DNA from 3 places in the Stutzerimonas tianxiuensis genome. Region 3 is predicted to be linked to each of the others. Evidence: riboswitches for the same ligand, from Rfam matches in the RefSeq annotation. Region 3 holds a riboswitch; each other region holds the start of a gene.
What was found. Region 3 has a riboswitch for cobalamin ahead of ACSSNI_RS09070 (TonB-dependent receptor). Riboswitches for the same ligand answer to the same signal wherever they lie in the genome.
Positions count from the first base shown of each region.

Region 1: another riboswitch for cobalamin. It lies ahead of btuB (TonB-dependent vitamin B12 receptor); the one in region 3 lies ahead of ACSSNI_RS09070 (TonB-dependent receptor).
Region 2: another riboswitch for cobalamin. It lies ahead of ACSSNI_RS06025 (cobaltochelatase subunit CobN); the one in region 3 lies ahead of ACSSNI_RS09070 (TonB-dependent receptor).

Region 1 is NZ_JBPVWS010000002.1:144,207-150,034, reverse strand. Features, by position in the region: gene ACSSNI_RS03395 (cobyrinate a,c-diamide synthase) at 1-775, opposite strand, end outside; gene cobO (cob(I)yrinic acid a,c-diamide adenosyltransferase) at 819-1,430, opposite strand; gene ACSSNI_RS03385 (hypothetical protein) at 1,427-1,996, opposite strand; gene btuB (TonB-dependent vitamin B12 receptor) at 2,035-3,909, opposite strand; cobalamin riboswitch at 4,020-4,237, opposite strand; gene ACSSNI_RS03375 (metallophosphoesterase family protein) at 4,396-5,199, shown strand; gene nhaD (sodium:proton antiporter NhaD) at 5,249-5,828, opposite strand, start outside.
Region 2 is NZ_JBPVWS010000003.1:198,654-204,481, forward strand. Features, by position in the region: gene ACSSNI_RS06015 (nitrite/sulfite reductase) at 1-1,050, opposite strand, end outside; gene ACSSNI_RS06020 (DUF2970 domain-containing protein) at 1,417-1,635, opposite strand; cobalamin riboswitch at 1,795-1,925, shown strand; gene ACSSNI_RS06025 (cobaltochelatase subunit CobN) at 2,014-5,828, shown strand, end outside.
Region 3 is NZ_JBPVWS010000005.1:204,268-210,095, forward strand. Features, by position in the region: gene ACSSNI_RS09055 (exodeoxyribonuclease VII small subunit) at 57-299, shown strand; gene ACSSNI_RS09060 (polyprenyl synthetase family protein) at 296-1,183, shown strand; gene dxs (1-deoxy-D-xylulose-5-phosphate synthase) at 1,313-3,214, shown strand; cobalamin riboswitch at 3,470-3,683, shown strand; gene ACSSNI_RS09070 (TonB-dependent receptor) at 3,779-5,692, shown strand; gene ACSSNI_RS09075 (cobalamin-binding protein) at 5,753-5,828, opposite strand, start outside.

The DNA.
Region 1 (5,828 bases), on a different contig from region 3:
GATCGAGATTGGCCTGATAGACGAACGAGAAGGCGGCGTCACGTGCCACACCGATACGCACCCCGCTCAACAGTTTCGGCAGTGTCTCGGGTGCCGGTGGCGGAAAGCTGATCACTGCTGGCAGGCTGCAATCCGCGCTCGCCGCCAGGGCGTCGGCAGCCGCGTCGAGTCGGGCGTCCAGATCGGCCAGCTCCTGCGCCTGTACGAGACCCAGATGACGGCTGGGCAGGCCAACGGATTCAGCGCGCGGCAGGGCGCCGAACCAACCGAGATTCTCAGGCAGGCAGTCGCGAAGGATTTCACCGTGTCGGCTGCTACCGACCCGGTTGGCCAACACACCGGCAAACGGCAGATCCGGCTGATAACTGGCCAAACCGTGGGCGAGCGCCCCGAAGGTCTGTGCCATCGCCGAACCATCGACTACCGCCAAAACCGGTACTCCGAACTGGCGCGCCAGATCCGCTGCCGAGGGCGTGCCATCGAACAGTCCCATGACCCCTTCGATAAGAATCAGATCGGCATCGCGCGCCGCTTCCCAGAGCAGGCGGCGGCTTTCGGCCTCGCCCACCATCCACAGGTCGAGCTGATAGACCGGGTGGCCGCTGGCGCGCGCCAGCACCATGGGATCCAGGAAATCCGGACCGCACTTGAATACACGCACCCGTTTACCTTGACGGGTGTGCAAGCGAGCCAGGCCAGCCGTTACGGTGGTTTTACCCTGACCTGAGGCGGGCGCGGCTATCAGTAAGGCTGGGCAATTATGCGACGTGTTCATTGCCCGCCTTCGCCTCCAGCAGCACACACCCTTAGCTCAAGCGTCAAAGTTCGATTCCCTTCTGCGCTTTCACACCCGCTTTGAAAGCATGCTTGACCAAGCTCATTTCAGTCACGGTGTCGGCGGCTTCAATCAACCCCGGCGGCGCGCCGCGGCCGGTGACCACCACATGCTGCAACAGCGGTCGCGACTCGATATCAGCCAGCACCGGATCAAGCTCCAGGTAGCCATATTTGAGCGCGATGTTCAGCTCATCCAGCACCACCAGGCCAACCTCCGGATCGGCCAACAGTTGAGCCGCGACGTCCCACGCCTCCTTTGCTTTGGCGATATCACGCTGGCGGTCCTGGGTTTCCCAGGTGAACCCTTCGCCCATCACATGGTAGCGAACCTCGTCGGGAAAGCGTCGGAAGAAACTCTCCTCGCCGGTGCTGGCAGCGCCTTTGATGAACTGCACCACGCCAACCTTGATACCGTGGCCGAGGGCACGAGCCACCATGCCAAAGGCCGAGCTGCTCTTGCCCTTGCCATTGCCGGTGTGGACCAGCAGCAAACCGTACTCGTCCTGTGCTTCGGCAATCTTCTCGTCTACCACGGCCTTTTTACGCTGCATGCGCGCCTTGTGGCGGGCATCGCGCTCACTGGACTCACTCATGCTCGAGCGCCTTCACGCTGTGCAGTCCAGGCACGCAGCCCGACGAACAAGACCGCAGCGGTGCCGACATACAGCGCCAGATTGCCCAGGTAACGGGGGTAGTAGGTGCCGATGCGCTCAGCCAGCTGCGCCAGGCTCGGTTCCGGATAGCGGCCGGAGAAAAACAGGAAACCACCGCCGGAAAACAGGTAGCACACGAAGGCGCTGAGCACCACGACGCCCGCCAGCAACGCCAGGCTGCTCAGTTGGTCACGGTGCAACCGCGCATACATCCGTCCGCCGAACCACAGGGAGCCGTAGGCAGGCACAAGCATCCAGTAAGCCGGTGACATGCAATAACTGCTCACGCCCTGCCATTGGATGGCGGCGAAATCCAGCAGCGACGCCTCGACAAACAAAGCCGGAAACACCCAGCGCGGCGCCAGCAGCACACCCGCCAGAAAGAACACCGCCCATGAAGCGCTTGGCAAATTTACCGAGGCGAAGTGTTGGCCACGGGTCATAGCCATCAGCACCGCCAGCGCAATACCGACAGCCAGTTGGGCTCTTGGGGACAGTTTTATCATCGGTGTTCTCCTTTGGGGCAACGCGCCAGCGGGCGCGATTAGAGTGCCTGGTAGCGGATCGTGAAATGGATCGCGCGGCCTGGCTGTTCATAGGTCTGGGCGGTTTCGTAATCGCGGTCGAACAGGTTGCTCAGCTTTGCCTGCAGTCGCCAGGCATCATCGAGACGGTACTCACCACGCAAGTCTACGAGGGCGTAGCCGGGCAAACGCTCGGCTTCGGTATTGCTGGATTTGTCGAAACGCTCACTCGCTGCGTACAGCGTTGTGCCGACAGCAAAGCGGCCAATGGCACGGTCCAGGTCCACATTCAGCGTCCGTTTGGCGCGCCGCGGCAGCAGATGTCCGTGATTGGCTTTGCTACGGTCCTGTGGGTCTAGGACGGTCACCGAGGTGACGACATCCCAGCCCAGCAGCTCGGTGCCGACCACGCCTTCTATCCCGCGAATGCGCGCCACATCGACGTTCTGCGGCTGCATTGGACTGCTGCCACTCCAGATGATCAGGTCCTCGATCTGATTTTCGAACGCGTTGAGGCTCCACTCGCCCCATTGCTGCTCTCCCTTCAGGCCCAGCTCATAGCTCTGCGACTCCTCCGGCTGCAGGTCGGGGTTGCCGGCAGTGAAGCCGGTGTCCGGCGCGTAGAGATCGTTGAAGGTGGGCGCCTTGAATGCCGTGCCGTAGGACGCGCTCAGTATCAGGTTGTCACGCAGGTCATAGCTCCAGCCAAGATTGCCGGTGTCATGGTTGCCGAACTGCTCGTTGTCATCGCGACGCAGGCCGGCCAACACGCCGTGACGGCCGAAGCGACCCTGGTACTGAAGATAGGCGCCCTTGTTGTCGCGCGTGTCGACCGCATAGTCGTCGGTGACGTCGATGCGGTCTTGCTGGTAGTCGAAACCAAGGGTGAGCAGCTGATCTTCAGCCACGCTGAAGTCATTCTGCCAATTGAAAGAATCGCGCTTGGTATCGAAACGCGAATAGAAACGACCGTCACGGAAGTTGTCGGTGTTGTCTTCGCTATGCCCGGCCTGCAGGGTGACCAGCCATGGATCGATTGGCGTGAATCGTGCCCGGCCGCCGATGACTTGCTGGCTGCCGTCGCTATAGGCAAAGCGGCCCGTAGCACCCGAAGTGGACCGAGAGTCGTAGTCGCTGTGAGTGTCGACGTGCAGCCAGCTGCCATCCAGCACCAGCCCACTGTCGAAGCGGTAGCCGCCGCGCAAGGCGCCCGACAGCTCACGATAACCGTCGGCATCAGCTTCATAGGCGCGAGGCGAAGTGGGCCGATAGGCTCGCGAATTGATGCCGTCGGTTGACGCGCTCGCCACGCCGAGATTGAACCAACCGGCACCCTGGCTACCGGATATGCCGGCGGTACCGTCAAAGCTGGAGCGACTGCCCGCGCCTGCGGAGAAATAGGGTTTGAACCCTTCGCCATCGCCGCGCCGCGTGAAGATCTGCATGACCCCACCCACCGCTTCCGAGCCGTACAGGCTGGAACGCGGACCGCGGACGAGTTCGATACGCTCGATCTGCTCGACCGGTATGTTCTCAAGCGACGCACCACCCGATGTGGCCGATCCGATTTTCACCCCATCAACCAGAACAAGCAGATGCTGGCTGCTGGTACCACGCAAATACACGGAAGAGGTTTTGCCGCGTCCGCCGTTGGAAGCAACGTTGACGCCCGCCAGGCCGCGCAGCAGTTCAGGAACGCTCTGCACCTGACTGCGCACAATTTGCTCGCGGGTAATGACGCTGGTGGAGGCAATCGGGCTGAGCACCTGCTCGGTCCGCGTGGCCGTAACCACCTGTTCGTTGAGATTCAGCGGCTGTACCGGCTGAGCATGGGAAAGCGAAGCATAGCCAAGCAGCACGAACGCTGCCGAGGTATTGAGGGTCTTGCAGGTCAAGTTCAGGTCTCCGTCGTGCCCGCCGCACGACAACAGTCGATAAGGGCAGACGGAGAATGCGAAGGGAGCGCAGGTGCAAGCAGCCGCACCCCGATCAGCGCCCGCCGCACTGCCGTGGAATGCGACAGGCCGGTCTCCGGGCTTGCGAGCGGATGCCTTGCATCCTGGAACCGCGGCCTTCCCATGCCTGTGGCACAGTGGCTGTGAGCGGTGTCCTGTCTCGCCTACCGTTGCGGGGGCAGCGCCGGAATCTTCATCGAATGAACCGGCTTCCCTGTTTCACCCCTCTGGCGTTTCGCCAGGGGGCACCTGAAGCAGCGCGGAGGGTAGTCCAAGGCCCTGCGCAGCGCAACCGAAAGCGATCAGGACCCGAGCCAGAACAGGTTTCGGGAGCGCTGCTTGCGATTTACCGGAACGCCGGGCGCCGATTGGCTTCGAATGCAACAATGCCACCGTCACAGACATCAGACGAGAAGACAGCCACCCATGACCAGCATCGTGCAGATCTCCGACACTCACTTCGGCACCGAACAGCCCGCCGTCGTGCAAGCCATGGAAGACCACGTGCGCGAGCACGGCGCGGACCTGCTGATCTTTTCCGGTGACATCACGCAGCGCGCCAGGGCCGGACAGTTCGCCGATGCTCAGGCCTTCGTGCAGCGCCTGCATGGGCATGGCATCCCGAAGGCGCTGGTGATCCCGGGGAACCATGACATCCCGCTGTATAACGTCTTTGCGCGTTTGTTCATGCCCTACCGCAACTACCGTCGCCACTTTGGTGACGATCTGGAGCCGACCTTCGAAAACGACGAGATGCTGGTCATCGGCCTCAACACCACCCACCCCAGGCGCCACAAGGATGGACTGGTGACCGACGAGCAGGTGCATGCGGTTGCCCGGCGCCTCAAGCAGAGCGACTCGAACAAGATCCGTATCGTGGTGGCGCACCAGCCCTTCGGCGCGATGGTGCTTAGCGATCTGAGCAACCTTCAGCACAACGCAGATAATGCGCTGCACCGTTGGGCCGATGAAGGGTTGGATCTGGTAATGGGCGGGCACATCCACCTGCCCTATGTATTGCCCTTGTCCAAGCAGTACACCGCGCTGTCTCGCGAGATCTGGATGGTCCAGGCAGGCACCACCCTCTCATCACGCGTACGCGGCACCTCCCCAAACTCGTTCAATCGGTTGAAGCTGCACCCGGGCGCGGACAAGAAGGTCTGTGTCGAGCGCTGGGATTTGCTCGATGATCAGTTCGTGCTCGGATCGCACTTCAACCTGCATTGGTAAACGCAGCAGCTCACCCACCGGTTCAGAGCTGCCGCGTCCCGAGCGCGGTTCAGCCCACCGCGCCTGCCACAGCAAGCCCGGTCAGATACACGCCAGCGAAGCCGAGATTGAATGCAACGAACAGGTACAGGCTGTATTTGAGGTAGCTACCGAAGGTCAGCCCCGGCACCTTGCTCATGGCCACGATGCCGGCTGCGGAACCGATGACCAGCAGCGAACCACCGACGCCCACCGCGTAAGTCAGCACCATCCACTCGGCGATGCCCATTTCAAGTCCGGACTTCAGCAGTGCTGCGGTCAGCGGTACGTTGTCGATCGCGGCCGACAGGATGCCCATCAGGTAGTTGGCGCCCACGGCGGGCACCTGGTCATAGATACGCACCAGGCCGTCGAGCACATGGATTTCCTTGAGCATGCCGACCAGCAGCAGGATGCCGAGAAAGAACAGCAAGGTCTCGAACTCAACCTGACGGACGTATTCCAGAATCGGATCGGTTTCGATGTCGTCGCTGAAGAAGCGCGCCACCAGAAACATGATCGACAACCCGGTCAGGAAGGTCAGCACGGGCGGAATCTGGAAGAAGAAGTTGCCAGCGATGGTGCACAGGATTGTGCCGAGAAAGATCAGT
Region 2 (5,828 bases), on a different contig from region 3:
ATCACCCGGGGCTACGCCAGTGCTTTTCAGGGACAGCGTCACGGCTGCATAGCCGGGCTTTTTGTGAGCAACGACATTCCGTTCCCGCCAGCGAGCGAAGCCTGGATGCTCCGCGTCAAGCTGCGCGAGTGCAGCGCTCTGGTCATCCAGAGGCTTGTAAGCGGGATCGACGAAGAACTTGCTGACCCGGTCGACTTCGGCCTCGGTCAGTGTATTTGCGCCGTCTTTCAAATAGGACCATTCAGCCTCGACACGTTCGGCGAACACTTGCGGGGTAAGCGCTTTGACAAGGATCTTAATCCGCGCCTTGAACTTGTTGTCACGACGGCCATAGCGGTTATATACGCGCAGGATCGCATCGAGATAGGTCAGCAGGTGCTGCCATGGCAGGAACTCATTGATGAAGCTTCCTACGATCGGCGTACGGCCAAGGCCGCCGCCGACAGACACGCGGAAGCCCAGCTCGCCGGCGTCGTTGTTTACCGCTTCGAGACCAATGTCGTGCACTTCGATAGCAGCACGGTCGTTCACGGCGCCGTTGACGGCGATCTTGAACTTGCGCGGCAGGAATGCGAATTCCGGGTGGAAGGTCGACCACTGACGAATGATTTCGCACCAGGGCCGTGGGTCGATGAGCTCGTCCTTGGCAACGCCAGCGAACTGGTCGGTGGTGGTGTTACGAATGCAGTTGCCGCTGGTCTGGATGGCATGCATCTGAACAGTTGCGAGTTCGCCAAGGATATCGGGTACGTCTTCCAGTTCCGGCCAGTTGAGCTGAACGTTGGTCCGGGTGCTGATATGGGCATAACCCTTGTCGTACTTGCGAGTGATGTCGGCCAGCTTGCGGATCTGAGTAGACGACAACAGCCCATAGGGCACAGCAATACGCAGCATCGGCGCATAGCGCTGGATGTACAGACCGTTTTGCAGGCGAAGAGGCAACAGTTCTGCGTCAGTCAGTTCACCGGCGAGATAGCGGCGAATCTGGTCACGGAACTGACGCACGCGATCCTCGATGATGTGTTGGTCATACTGGTCGTATACGTACATAAATGTCCTGTTTTTTCAGGCTGTCTACAGCTTCTGCGCGCACGGCCGCGCACCCGTTGATGGGAGGCCGGCACGATACCAGCTAGCGTTTATGCGCAAAAGTGATGTTTGGGAATATGTTTAGAACGAAACGCTGCTTTTCAGGCATTTCAATCGCTGGCCTTGAGCGCTCCGTATGCATGGTCTTAACTGCAATCAATGCGATCCTCCACAACAAGGTATACCGCTGTGTCAGAGCATTTTAAACGCCATGATAATGACAGCCGCGCAGATGCCGCCGCGATCTTCTTTCTGATCCTGCTAGCGGTAGCAACAGCAGTGTTCTGGGTAAGTCACCAGTAGACGAGGCGGCTCCGGCTAACCGTGTCAGACGCCGACCAGATAGAGCACCAGTTTGACGACGCCGAGTATCACCAGAACGAACGCTACGGTGAAGCCGATGCCCAGAAGAATGAAATGGCTGGGTTTACCGTGGCTGAAGTCTCGTTCTCGATTTTTCCCGCTTTGCACGCCCAAAGCGCCGGCTAGCATGCTTTGAAGCATCTGCCGCAGCGTGAGCGATTTGGGTTGCCGGTCTTCACTCATATCTGTCTCCGCAAGGCTCGCTGCCTGAAGTCTAGTCAGCAATCCAGCTTCTGCAGACATCGATCCTATTACCAACTGAGCCGTTGTATCGTCAGGCTTGTGTTTGCTTGATCTTGCCCAGACCGGCGCGTAAGGTGCGCGGCTTGGCCGCCCAGCGGTTGAACACATGAAGTGCGTGGTGCCCGGATCATGGTCCGGGTTAAATGGGAAATCAGTGCAAGCTGATGCTGCCCCCGCAACGGTAGAGTCGATTCGACTGAGCCCGATACCAGCCCGTACTTCCCAGGAACTGTCGCGGTGGGCGACGTCCTCAGAGCGTGCCGTCTGCCTGTCTGGCAATAGCAGCTCTGTTGCCCACTGCATCCGGATGGAGTGGGCATGTCTTTCGCGTTTCGCTGCGTGTTTCTAGCGCTTCTGCTGCTGGCTCCAACGGTGCCGGCCAGTGCCAATCAGATCAATGCGATCATTTCGCAGTACAGCGCTGCCGAGTTCGCTTCGGCGGCTGCCACCTTCAAGCAACGATACCCCGACCGTACCGTCAGTGCGCGGACCCCCGAACAGCTGGCTGAGCTGGACGATGCCGAGGTCGGTCAATGGCTTGCCAGCGGAACGCGTTTGCTCGTGGTCGGCGTATTCGGGCCTGAAGCGGAGCGTCTGCGCCCGCTGATCGACCAACACAGCACTGGCGAACGCTTCATCATGCACAGTGACCAGGCGCTGGTGGCTCTAAGCCGTAGCGCTGGAAACATGCTGTTTGCCAACCGGGACCAGGCGGTACGCCTCGGTGCTGAGAAGCCCGGTGGCGATCTGGGTGACTGGGTGCAGGCGCTAGCGGCGGCCAATCCGATCCAGGCGCAATGGATAGAAGCGCGCAGCTATTGGCTGGCCGGTGGCAGCGACAACATTGCGCGTTTGCTGGCCTGGTTGACGGCTCGTGACACTTCGCGCGGCAGCGCCGAGCCTGCACAGGCGAGGCCGGCGTTGCGCTTCTATCAGGACGGAGTGGTAAAGGAGCCGTCGGAACTGGCGTGGCGCGGTGAGCGAATGGTCGCGGTGATCGACCATGGGCGCGCTGACCGACGCGGAGATTCCGACCTCAACGATGCGCTGTGTCAGACCCTGCAACAACGCGACATCGCGTGCGTCAGCCTGTTTGGCAGCTGGGGCGACGGCACGCTACAGGCGCTGCGCTGGCTCAACAGCGCAGAACATCCACCGCTGTCGGCGGTCGTCGTGCTGCAGGATTTTGTCCTTGGTGGCGGCGAGGGTCGTGAAGACGCAACGGAGCTGCTGGGTCAACTCAATGTGCCCGTGCTCAAGGCCCTGCGTCTGGATGACCGAGACGAGAACGCGTGGCAGCTGTCCAGTGATGGCCTCGCTCGTGACAAGGTGCATTACCAGCTTGCGATGCCGGAATTGCAGGGCACCAGTCAGCCGATGGTGCTGGCGGCGTGGGAATCGTCCCAGATCGACCCAAACTCAGGGATTCGGTTTGGCTTCAGCCAGCCGATGCCATCCCGTGTCGAGGCGATGGCGGCGCGCCTGGCCCGCTGGCATCAATTGCAAACCAAGCCCAATGCGGACAAGCGGCTGGCGCTCATCTACTACAACCATCCACCGGGGCGGCACAACATCGGCGCAGACAACCTGGATGTACCGCAATCGCTATTTGCCATTCTTAAACGCTTGAAAGCCGAAGGCTACAACACCGGTACCTTGCCGGACTCGCCGGAGCAATTGCTGGAACAGCTGCAGGAGCAGGGCGTCAATCTACCTGAACAGGGCGACGCGCTGGCTGCGATGGCGAAAAAGGCTGTTACCGTCAACACCCATAGCTACCGTCGCTGGTTCCGTACGCTGCCATCGGCAGTGCAGGCCGAAATGGTGCAGGGCCCGTTGGGATACTGGAACGCACAAATGCGCCGTGCGCTGCACGCTTCCCATCTCGAAAGCGTCCGGTTGACGCTGAAAACAGGTTCCAGCGAGTTGCACCATGTGCTCGACGGTGTTGTGCATCCGGCACGCGAGCGCGCGCTGGATCTACTGGCTCAACTCGAAGCGTTCTATGAGCAGGCACTGAGTCAGCCGGGCCTGGCTGATTGGGAGCAGGCCGAAAGCCTGATCCAGGCGCTGGCTGATACCGGTATCGAGGGGCTGCGTGGTTGGGGTGAGGCGCCGGGTCAGGTCATGGTGCATGACGGCCAGATGGTCTTGCCGGGGGTGCAGTTCGGCAATATTTTCATCGGGCCGCAGCCACCCCGGGGCTGGGAGGTCGATGAGGAGCTGCTGCATGCCAACCTGGTATTTCCACCGCCCCACCAATATCTGGCCTTGTATCACTGGCTGCATGACGAGTTCAGAGCGGATGCGCTGATCCACCTCGGTCGCCATTCCACCTACGAATTCTTGCCACGACGTCGAGCAGGGCTCAGCGCTGAGGACTATCCGACGCAGATCGTTGGCGACCTGCCGAGCATCTATCCCTACATTGTCGATGGGGTTGGCGAAGGGATTCAGGCCAAACGCCGCGGCCTTGCCGTCATGATCGATCACCTGACGCCGCCGCTGGTGGCTACCCCGCTATACGACGATCTGCTCAAGCTGCGCCAGTTGATCGAGAGCTTCGAGACGGGTACTGGCAGCAGCGAAGGCCCGGCGCGGCGAGCTACCATTGCCGAAATCAAGCGACTGGTCACCCGTTCCGGTCTGGAGCCAGAATTGCGCGCGTCCATGGCCGAGCCGCTGGCCGCCCGCGGAATCGATTTCGAACAGGTGGACGATGACCTGCTGGTGCATGAGGTCGGGCATTACCTGACGAATATCCAGGAGCGCTTCATGCCGCTGGGCCTGCATGTGTTCGGCAAGCCCTGGGCGTCGGAAGCCGTGGATACTTTGTTTGCATCCATGAACACTGATCAGGCGCGTTACCGACAGGCACTGGTTGATTCGCCGGCTGCAGAAATGCAGGCGCTGATTGACGCCCTCAATGGCGGATTCGTCGCGCCAGGAAAGGGCAATGACCCGATCCGTACGCCGGAAGCGCTGCCGACTGGACGAAATTTTCACGCGCTCGACAGCAGCCTGATCCCGAGTCGCATTGGTTGGAACATCGGCCACGAGTTGGCCGAGCGCGCGCGCGAACGTCCGATGGAGCAGGGTGGACGCGAAGCAGTCATTTTATGGGCGTCCGACACCGTGCGGGACGAAGGCGCCATGATTGCCTTCGGTTTGGCGTTGCTCGGAGTAGAACCTTTGTGGAACAGCCGGGGCATCGTCGAAGGCATCAGGAGGATGCCGGCAGCGGCCGGACGCGAGCGGCGCGACCTGATGTTTACCACTTCCGGGCTGTTCCGCGACCTCTACGCCGACCAGCTTGCGCTGCTTGAGCGCGGTGTACTGCTTGCGCTGGACGGCGCCAGCGAAACTATCCGGCGCGACTATCCCGCTTTGCGCACCGCACTGGATGCGGCTTTGCAGCCCCTCGGGCCACTCGCCAACGCCGGCAACGAAAGTCTGCAGCTAAACCTGGTGGCGGCCAATTGGGTCAGGGATGCCGCTCGGCGGCTCGACGCGGGTGCGGACGCCGAACAGGCAGGCAGCCTTGCTGCGCTGCGGCTGTTCGGAGTTGCACCGGGCGCTTATGGCGCCGGTGTCAATACGCTTGTCGAGCGCTCCGGCAGCTGGCAGGAACGCGGTCAGCTTGCGGGTAGTTACGTCAATCGCATGGGCCATGCTTATGGCTTGAAGCATCAGGGCGAGCCCGTTCAGGCAGTGTTCGAGGAAAGCCTTAAACACGTCACCCGCACCTACCTCGGGCGGTCCAGCAACCTGTATGGGCTGATGGACAACAATGATGCGTTTGATTACCTCGGCGGGCTGAGCATGGCCGTCGAGCACCTGAGTGGAAAAGCGCCAGAGAATTTCGTCAGCTGGCACAACGATCCGCGCAAGGTGCGCCTCGAGCCGTTGCAGGAGGCACTGCTGGCCGAACTGCGCGGGAGATTCCTGAATCCGGCCTGGATCAAGGCGTTGATGCAACATGACTACGCCGGCGCACGGACCATGGGCAGTGAGTTTCTGGAATATCTGTGGGGCTGGCAGGTCACCAATCCCGACATCATCACGGACAGTGCCTGGGAGGAGGTCAAGGCGGTTTATCTCGATGACAAGCACGCGCTGGGTATCGATGAATT
Region 3 (5,828 bases):
AGAGCTCTGCTAGTGTCGCGCCCGATTCAGAGCAGCCGCAGAGAACAGGTTCCCGCATGGCCCGCAAGAAAGTCGCCCTCGATTTCGAACAATCCCTCGCCGAGTTACAGCAGCTGGTCGAGCGTCTGGAAAGTGGCGAGCTGTCGCTGGAGGATTCGCTGACCTGCTTCGAGCAGGGCATCGGCCTGACTCGCGATTGCCAGGCTGCACTGAGCCAGGCTGAGCAGAAGGTGCAGATTCTCCTCGAGCGCGACGGCAAACTGCAGGAAGCGCCATTCGAGGTGGACCCGGAAGCATGATCGGCGCCTACCAGAAACGCTGCCAGCAACGCGTAGACAGCTGCCTAGACACGCTCTTCTCCCCGCCTCGGCCGCAACTCGACCGTCTCTATCAGGCCATGCGCTACAGCGTGATGAATGGGGGCAAGCGCGTCCGCCCGCTCCTGGTCTACGCCTCGTGCGAAGCGCTCGAGGGCGAGGTTGCGCTGGCAGATGGTGCAGCCTGTGCTGTCGAACTGATTCATGCCTATTCGCTGGTCCATGACGATCTGCCGGCCATGGATGACGATGACCTGCGTCGCGGCCAGCCCACCACACACAAGGCCTTCGACGAAGCCTGCGCCATTCTCGCCGGAGACGGCCTGCAGAGCCTGGCGTTCGAGGCCCTGGCGCTCGATGCCCATAATCCTGCGGATCCGTCACAGCGCCTGGAGATGGTCGCCAGCCTCGCACGCGCAGCCGGACCGGCCGGCATGGTCGGTGGCCAGGCGATCGATCTTGGTTCGGTGGGTCTGAAGCTTGATCGAACCGCGCTGGAGCTGATGCACCGGCACAAGACCGGTGCACTGATCGAGGTCAGCGTGCGCCTCGGCGCCCTTGCCAGCGGCCGTGCCGACGCGTCAACGTTGTCAGCGCTGCAGCAATACGCGCAAGCCGTGGGCCTGGCCTTTCAGGTACAGGACGACATCCTCGACGTGGAAAGCGACACCGCGACGCTGGGCAAGCACCAGGGTGCCGACATCGCGCGCGACAAACCCACCTATCCGGCGCTGCTGGGCATGGACAGTGCCAAGGCTTATGCGCTGGAGCTGCGCGACCTGGCGCTCGCCGCACTCGCCCCGCTCGGAACTAGCGCCGAGCCGCTGCGCCAGCTGGCCTGCTTTATCGTCGAACGCCGCAGCTGAAAGCCAAATCGCAACTGCTCGCCGCTGTGGCTGTTCGGCCCAGCGGTGACCGTTGATGCTTGAGGCGTTCTTATCGTTGTAACCATCGGGTAAACTGCGGCTCTTTTTTCAGCCAAAATGATTCGCCCGATGCCCAAGACGTTTCATGAGATTCCTCGGGTCCGCCCTGCGACGCCCGTTCTAGATCGCGCGGCTACGCCCGAGCAGCTGCGCCGCCTAGGCGAAGCGGAACTCGAAGAACTCGCCAACGAACTGCGTCAGGACCTCCTCTACAGCGTGGGCCGGACCGGCGGGCACTTCGGTGCTGGCCTTGGCGTGATCGAGCTGACCATTGCCCTGCATTATGTCTACGACACGCCGAAAGACCGCCTGGTCTGGGATGTCGGTCATCAGGCCTATCCGCACAAAATCCTCACCGGGCGCCGCGAGCGCATGGAAAGTCTGCGTCAGAAGGATGGCCTCGCTGCCTTTCCGCGCCGCAGCGAGAGCGAGTACGACACCTTTGGCGTCGGCCACTCCAGCACTTCGATCAGCGCCGCCCTGGGCATGGCCATCGCCGCCCGCATGCAGGGCAAGAAGCGCAAGTCGATTGCAGTCATCGGCGACGGCGCGCTCACGGCCGGGATGGCCTTCGAGGCGCTAAACCACGCGCCGGAAGTCGGTGCGGACATGCTTGTGGTACTCAACGACAACGACATGTCGATTTCGCGCAACGTCGGCGGACTGTCGAACTACCTGGCTAAGATCCTCTCCAGCCGCACCTACTCGAGCATGCGCGAAGGCAGCAAAAAGGTCCTGTCGCGCCTGCCCGGCGCCTGGGAAATCGCCCGCCGCACCGAGGAATATGCCAAGGGCATGCTGGTTCCTGGCACGTTGTTCGAAGAGCTCGGCTGGAACTACATCGGCCCCATCGACGGCCATGACCTGCCGACGCTGATCGGCACCCTGCGCAACATGCGCGACCTCTCCGGCCCGCAGTTTCTGCATGTGGTCACCAAAAAAGGCAAAGGCTTCGCCCCGGCCGAAGTCGACCCGATCACCTGGCACGCGATCAGCAAGCTCGAACCCATCGGCGCACCAGTCAAGCCGAAGAAACCCAGCGGTCCCAAATATTCCAATGTGTTCGGCCAGTGGCTGTGCGATATGGCTGCGGCAGACCCGCGCCTGATGGGTATCACCCCGGCGATGAAAGAAGGCTCCGACCTGGTCGATTTCAGCGAGCGCTACCCTGACCGCTACTTCGATGTCGCCATTGCCGAACAGCATGCAGTTACCCTCGCTGCCGGCATGGCCTGCGAAGGCGCCAAGCCAGTGGTGGCGATCTATTCGACCTTCCTGCAGCGTGCCTACGACCAGCTGATTCATGACGTCGCGGTGCAAAACCTCGACGTACTCTTCGCCATCGACCGCGCCGGTTTGGTTGGCGAGGACGGTCCGACCCACGCGGGCAGCTTCGACCTGACCTATCTGCGTTGCATCCCCTGCATGCTGGTGATGACCCCAAGCGATGAGAACGAGATGCGCCGGATGCTCACCACCGGCTATCACTTCGAAGGTCCCGCCGCCGTGCGATATCCGCGTGGTACCGGCCCGAACGCAAGGTTGGAACCGGGCCTCGAACCGCTGGAAATCGGCAAGGCAGTGGTGCGTCGCGAAGGTAAGCAGGTCGCTTTGCTGGTGTTCGGTGTGCAACTGCCGGAAGCCATGCAGGTTGCCGAAGCCCTGGACGCAACCGTCGTCGACATGCGTTTCGTCAAACCCCTGGACGAGGCGATGGTTCGCCAGATGGCCGACAGCCACGACCTACTGGTGACCATCGAGGAGAACAGCATCATGGGCGGTGCTGGCAGCGCGGTCGGCGAGTTCCTCGCTTCGCAGAACCTGAGCACACCGATCCTTCATCTGGGCCTGCCCGACTATTATGTCGAACATGCCAAACCCACCGAGATGATCAAGGAGTGCGGACTGGACGCCGCCGGTATCGAAGCCGCAGTTCGGGCGCGCCTGGCAGACTTGCACAGCCGATCGTAAGGTCCAACGCCACCGCAGGTAGCAGCGAGACGGCTCGCCACACCGCGAAAGTAGCGTCATCTCGATCCGCCCCATGCTCGGCGGATCGAGGACAGCATGATTCGCGCTGGGCTTCTACAGCCGGCTTGGCAGGTCGACCTAGCGCACCATGCGCCACATCAAGATCCAATTGACCAATTCTGACCGTCGAAACGTTTGCATTGAGGCGCGTCATTCATTCGCTTGTCTTTCCCCAGCCCAGGCCGTAAGGTTCGCGCGATTTCCAATCCGCCCAGGTGTGCGCGACCTCCTGGTCCGCATTAAACGGGAAGCCGGTGCGCTCGAAGAGCAAGGCCGGCGCTGCCCCCGCAACGGTAATCGACCGTGATCAGAGGATCACCGCCCGCTCAACCGCCACTGTGCACGTCACGGGAAGGCGAGCACGGTGCGTGTCGAAAGCCCGGAGACCGGCCTGACGGATTCGACTGGTGTTGCGGAGGGCAGCACCGTCAAGCGCGGCTGCTCGTCATTCCGCCCTTGTTCCTGCCCTTCTCAAAAGCGCTGAACTTTTGAGGATCGAACCTGATGAAACTGACCCGTCTTGCCTTGGCCGTGGCGCTGCTGCCGAGCATTGCTGCCGCCCTGGAGCCTTACCAAGCTCCTCCAATGGTCATCACCCGAGCGACTGCCCTGGAAAAGCCTGCTCCGGCCAGCACTCGAGTGATCGACAGGAACGAAATCGAGCGGAGTGCAGCCAGTAGCCTGATAGAGGTGCTGAACGGGAAAGCTGGTATCCAGATCCGTGACACGCTCGGTGACGGCAACCATGCCTCCATCAGCCTGCGTGGTTTCGGGGACAACGCGGTGAACAACGTGCTGGTTCTGGTCGACGGCCGGAGGCTGAACAATCCAAGTCTCAGCGGCCCGGACCTGAATAGCGTACCGCTTGCAAACATCGAGCGGATCGAGATCTTGCGCGGCGCCGGAACAGTCCTATACGGCGACCAGGCTGTCGGTGGGGTGGTCAACATCATTACCCGTCGCCCATCGGGCAACGAAGCCTATATCGAAACCACTCAAGGCAGTCACGACTTGGAGGCGTACCGTGGCCATGTGTCTCAAGCGCTCTGGGGCGGTCTTTCCGCATATATCACCGGCGAGACCCGGAATACGGACAACTATCGCGACCACAACGACGCCAGCTACCGCGACCTGTTCGGACGCCTCCGCTATGACCATGACAGCGGCTGGCTTCTGTACGAATACCAGAACATCGACGATGAGCTGCTCTACCCGCGCAGCCTCACCATCGCGCAACGCCGCGCCGACCGCAGAGCAAGCACCTCGAACGAATGGAACAACAGCAAGACGGACGTGCATCGCTTTGCGGGCGAACAGGCGTTAGGTCGCCATTGGACCGCGAACCTGGACTACAGCATCAGAGACAGCGATGGGGCGGGCCTGATTTCAGGTAGTCCGTTCACAGAACGGACCCGCGTCGAAACCATCAGCCCTCGCCTCACCGCCAATTGGGACAGTACGTCAGGCCGCGGCGAGTGGCTGTTGGGCTTCGATTACCTGAAGGCTGATTACCAGGCAGCGTATGCGTTCTACCCGACGCTAAGCAGCGACGCCGAGCAAACGCAGCGAGACTGGTACACGCAAGTCAACCAACCGCTAACCGATCGCCTGACTCTAAGCCTCGGCTATCGCATCAGTGAAGTGAATGACAGACACAACGGCCGTACGCGCAGCGACAGCGAAGACAGCTCGAGCGTAGCGCTGAGCTGGCAGGTGACTGACCAGACTCACGCATTCATTAAACGCGAGGAAGTTCTGCGCTGGGCCAACGTCAACGAAAACGCGCTCGTCGAGCCTGGCATCGAATTTCTCAAACCACAGACGGGCGAGTCATGGGAAGCGGGAATCGCCTGGCAAGACGCCACCCAACTCTACCAGGCCAGCCTCTACCGGCTCGATCTCGACGATGAGTTGCTCTTCGCGCCTTATGCCTTTGGTGGCTGGGGCGCTAATGTAAACTTGAACCAGACTCGGCGCGAAGGCCTGCTGATCGAGGCTGAGCGTAAACTGACCGATCGACTTCGCGTCGGAGGCCAATACAGTTTTACCGATACGGAGCTGCGTGCAGGTGCCAACAAGGGCAATGAAATCCCCTGGGTATCACGCCACAGTGCCGCCATGCATCTGGACTACCAGATCATTGCTAATCTTCACGGATATCTTGAGGCCATCTATACAGGCCCGCGTTACTTAGCCAGCGATGACGGCCTGGCGCTACCAAAGGAGGGTGGTTATACGTTGTTCAATGCCGCTATCCGGTACGAATACCGAAACCTCAACGCCAAACTTCGCATCAATAACCTGACTGGAAAGCGCTACGACAGCTACGCCGTTTACAACAGCTGGCAAGCAGGCAACAAGGCTTTGTACCCAGCGCCAGAAGAAGATATTCAGCTAAGTGTGGGCTATCGCTTTTGAACCCAGGGGGATAAGGCCGGCTGTCCAGTTCGCAGTGGAGTGCGGGCGTCTTGCGCCCGGTCAGTAAACCGCCTGCCCCATCACCTCGCAGAGCTTCTCGATCGCCCCAAGCATCTGGAAGCTCGGTCGCTCAAGC